2 regions of the Candidatus Stoquefichus sp. SB1 genome follow, and region 2 is predicted to be linked to the other one. Evidence: a T-box and tRNA genes for the amino acid it is inferred to sense, from the RefSeq annotation. Region 2 holds a T-box; the other holds one or more tRNA genes.
What was found. The T-box of region 2 lies ahead of lysS (lysine--tRNA ligase). A T-box ahead of a tRNA ligase gene usually reads a tRNA of that ligase, here a tRNA-Lys.
Positions count from the first base shown of each region.

Region 1: it encodes a tRNA-Lys, which carries the amino acid that the T-box ahead of lysS (lysine--tRNA ligase) is inferred to sense. The anticodon was not compared.

Region 1 covers NZ_LN852694.1:466,547-469,026, forward strand. Annotated here, with positions in the region: gene BN1865_RS06065 (HAD family hydrolase) at 1-979, opposite strand, end outside; tRNA gene BN1865_RS06070 (tRNA-Lys) at 1,087-1,162, shown strand; gene BN1865_RS06075 (aminotransferase-like domain-containing protein) at 1,245-2,480, opposite strand, start outside.
Region 2 covers NZ_LN852695.1:647,287-649,766, reverse strand. Annotated here, with positions in the region: gene lysS (lysine--tRNA ligase) at 1-1,222, opposite strand, end outside; T-box leader at 1,258-1,489, opposite strand; gene BN1865_RS11205 (MgtC/SapB family protein) at 1,559-2,206, opposite strand; gene BN1865_RS11200 (tyrosine-protein phosphatase) at 2,229-2,480, opposite strand, start outside.

The DNA.
Region 1 (2,480 bases), on a different contig from region 2:
TTGATTCTTCAAGAGGCTGAGATGCTTCTTCTTTGGCTATTTGAGAAATATCATGTTCAGTTATATTTGAAGACATATCATCATCAAAATGGAATCTCTTTTTAGCTCCAGTTTTTTGCATGAGAACACTACCGTCTTTAATTGTTTGCTCTTGTAGCTGAGAGATATAATAAGCATATGTTTTATCAATTAAATGGATAATTTGTTCATCATCTTGATATGTTTTTTTTAATTTATTTTTAACATCTGTCAATTCATCTTTATTCATTCGACCATTCATTCCTAAGATAGGTGAATACATCTCAATCTCTTCATAACGATCAAATAATAAAGTATTTAAAACTTCAAAAAGATTATGAACAGTTTTATAAGATGATTGTTTTTCAGGACTACCTGCCGGAATTAAATCTTCACAATATATAACGTTCATTTTTAATTGATTAGCAGCTTCGTTTAAAGCCATAAATGATGAAATAACTAATGTTTCATCATTTTGCACCTGAAAGTGGTCTCTAATGGTCTCTAACATTTGAGTAGAAGGTAGAGGCATACTTGACGTATCACTACCAATAATGAAATGAACTTTATGATAAAGATGGCACATCTTCAAATATTGAACAGCATCTTTAGTACGATGAGTAGACATTACAGCAATTGGAATATGTTTTTGATGTAAATATTCTAATAGTTCTAAAAATCCTTCTTTTGGCTCAATGCCTTTATAACTTAAATATTGAAACATCTCTCTTTCAATTCTAGCATTAAGTGGTCCTACATCTAATTGTTGGCTCAATGGAAGTTCTTTATACATATCATACATATTAGAAAGATGTAGATAGAATGTATTTATTGATAATGTCTTTTGTTGTTTTTCACACATGTGATGATAATAATTATATCGATATCTATTTAAGTCAAAAATTGTTCCATCCAATGGTATAATCACAACCTTTGTCTGATTGATAGACTGTATATACATGCTCCCACCACCTTGTCTTTTCCATTATAGCAAATTTTCTTATAATATTCCATTTAAAATATCTTGATTTTTGATAAGTTTTAGTGTATTATATATCCGTTGATGAACTCTCCTTAGCTCAGTTGGCAGAGCATCTGACTCTTAATCAGAGGGTCCACGGTTCGAGCCCGTGAGGGGAGACCAATTAAATATGAATGAGATTCTATAATCTCTTAAAACCCTTATCTTTAATGAAGGGTTTTTTTATTTGAAAATTGTTATTAGTCTAATCATTATAAGCAGAGTTTTTAATAAGATATTGAAGAAGGGTTTGATAAATAAGATTTAATGCTTCTTCTAAATCATGTGGATGAATTCTTGCCAGACTTAAACGTAGAGTGTGATTGAAGTTTTCTTGATGATAGAAGCATCTTTCATTTCTAGCAATTTTAATGTTTTGAGCAAGTAAATTTGTTTGAAGAATATCTAATTGGATGGTTTGATTTATTTTGAGGCTTAAGTAATAACCTGATTGATCATAAAGAGGATAGGCAATTTGAGAATCCCACTGCTGGGTGATTTTTTCTATAATCTGATAGTCTTTGCTTAATTGATCTTGCAATATTTTGATTTGTTTTTGATAGAGCGAACTTCTTAAATATGACTCTAGGGTTGCTTGTGAAATCAATGATGGTAATTGATATGAATAATAATAAGACTGATGAATCAGTTTTTCAAATAGAGTTTTGAAATGAGTTGGAATTACACAAATGCCAATACGTATGTAGGGGATGATTTTAGAAAAACTTGTTAGATATATACAATTTTGTCCTTCCATGTAATAACTGATAGGAAGATAACGTGGTGAATATGAACAATGTGCAAAATAATCATCTTCAATGATATAAACATTATATTTTAAAGCAAGTTCAGCAATTTTTTGACGTGTGTATGTGTTTAAGGTTGTTCCAAGGGGATTGTGATTTCGTGGTACTGTATAAAAAAATTTAATATCATATTTGGAAAATAATTGCTGTAATTCTTTTAAATTAATTCCATTTTCATCTCTTTGAATTGTTAAAACAGGTATGTTCATAGACTTTAAAAATTGTACATAATAACTATAAGTGGGTTCTTCAATAAGAATATATTGATGATGATTATCAAATTCTAGTGAAGAGAGAAACGATAACATCTGAGTAACTCCCTGAATAAGATATATTGAATCTTCTTGTGCGTAAATACCTAGAGAAGATAAAAAATCTGGTAAAATATGACGTAATGATTCAACACCTTGTAATGAAATATTTAAGGATGATTCAGAATATTGTTCAATAGCAATGGATAAGCAATGTTTTGCATCTATTAATGATGTGGCTGAAACAATAGGATTACCAGTATCTAAAGTAAAACGTTCATGTGAAGAAGCCGTTTTTAAGAAACCGTCAGCCACATAATAACCACTTTGTGACTTTACATAAATGAGATGTTGTTCTATAAGTTTTTCATAACATTTGATAAC
Region 2 (2,480 bases):
TGAATAATTCAAAACGTTGAGTAAAACGTGGGTCTTCTAAATTCTTCTTAGCAAGTGGTGAAATTTCAATTGGGTGACCATACACAAATGTTGGTTCAACAATTGTTTCCTCTACATATTCTTCAAAGAAAGCATTAATAATATGACCATAACCAAAATGGTTTTCAACTTCAATATGTCTTTCTTCAGCTAAAGCCTTAGCTTCTTCAAAAGTCATATCAGTTGCAAAATCAATACCTGTTTGTTCCTTAATAGCATCTGTCATAGAAATACGTTTAAAACCTGGTGCTAAAGAAATCTTATTTCCTTTATACTCTAAATCATATGTACCACATACACTCATAGCAGCATTAGAAATAATACCTTCAGTTAAATCCATCATTCCTTCTAAATCACTAAATGCTTTATAAACTTCAATCGTTGTAAATTCAGGATTATGTGTTCTATCCATTCCTTCATTTCTAAATAAACGTCCAATTTCATAAACAGCATCCATACCACCAACAATCAATCTCTTTAATGATAATTCAGTCGCAATTCTTAAATAGAAATTCATATCCAAAGCATTATGATGCGTTGTAAATGGTCTTGCAGCAGCTCCTCCTAAAATAGGATTTAAGACTGGAGTTTCTACTTCAACATAACCTTGACTATCTAAGAAATTTTGAATAGAACGAATAATCTTAGGTCTTGCAAAGGCAATCTTTCTTGATTCTTCATTCATAATTAAATCAACATATCTTCTTCTATATCTTTCTTCAACATCACTTAAACCATGATATTTTTCAGGTAAAGGACGTAATGCTTTTGTTAAATGAATATACTTTGTTGCTTTGACTGATAATTCTCCAGTATTTGTTACAAAGACAGTCCCTTCAATACCAACAATATCACCAATATCACTCTTAATTAAAACTTCATATTCATCTTCACCAATAACATCTTTTCTCACATAGATTTGAATCTGTCCATCTCTATCTTGAATATGCATAAAGCAGACTTTTCCTTTACGACGTTTTGTCATAATTCTTCCTGCAATTTTAACAGGTACTGCCATCTCTTCTAATTCTTCATGTGTTTTCCCAGCAAATTCTTCTTTAATTTGTTTTGAAAAATGTGTTACATCAAATCTTTGTCCAAAAGGATCAATACCTCTTTCTCTTAAAAAATCTAACTTTTCTCTTCTGACTAACTCTTGTTCACTAAATTGTCTTTCTTCCATTGTCTTCTCCTTTTCCAAATAAAAAACTCCCATCCGCAAGGGACGAGAGTCATCGTGTTACCACCCTAATTTATTGTTATATCACTATAACAACCTTTTCAACTCCTAACAGAGTCTAGCCTGTAACGCGGCACACGTTATTTTATCACGTTTGATCCAAAATACGGCTCCTAGTCTTTATTCATTATTTCTATCATCATCCATTTTCACCACCAGGACTCTCTAAACATGATTCAAAATAATTACTTATCTATTCATAGCCTTTTTCTATACGCTTTGTATTATATAAATAATGATAGTTCTTGTCAAGAAATTCTAAGCATTTATCGCTATTTTTTAGGCATAACTAAACATCTTCATATATTTCTTATCCATCATTTCTTCTAATAATTCCTCACGATTAAATGATTGTGGTGTGATACCATCAACTTCAATAAACAAAGTATCTCTATCTATGACTTCAACTTTCATTGACTGAATTGCAACGCCATGTTTTTTAAGAGTATGTTGAATATCAGCGAGAGCAGAAGCATCCTGAGTGACCTGTATTTGTATAATTTGACCTTGATTCGTAAACTTACGAAAAACACCCTTATGGAATATGAACTGCAATCCAGCTACACATAGCGTTGCCATAATACCAACATCATATAGTCCTGCACCAATACAAGCTCCAGCCCCAGCAGTTGCCCACATACCAGCTGCAGTCGTTAATCCTGATACTGTCCCGTGTCTCACAAATATAACACCAGCACCTAAAAAACCAACACCACTGACAATTTGTGCTGCCATACGTGCAGCATCGTACTCTTTCACATCAGGAAAACCATATTTAGAAACAATCATGATTAATGCTGCACCTAAAGCAATAATTGCATGGGTCCTAATCCCTGCTTCCTTATTTCGATTTCTTCTTTCATACCCAATCAAAACACCACATAATCCTGCTAAAATAATTCTTAAAAACCACTCCCAATGAATCATAGTTGCCAATATATTCACCCCCCTACTTACAATATATTTCTCTTAATACCTTCCTTTTCTCTTCATCAATACCATACTCTTTCTCTAAAAATTCATAATAATCTGAATATTTTTCTTTAATAGATTGAATCGTCAGTAAAATATTTTCTTTTTGAACCATCAATAATGGATCACAATACTTTCTAAACATTTTAGGAATATGATGTTCCTTATAAAATCCTTCTACAAAATCATGTAAATACTCATTAGATAACAAATATTCATCAATCGCATC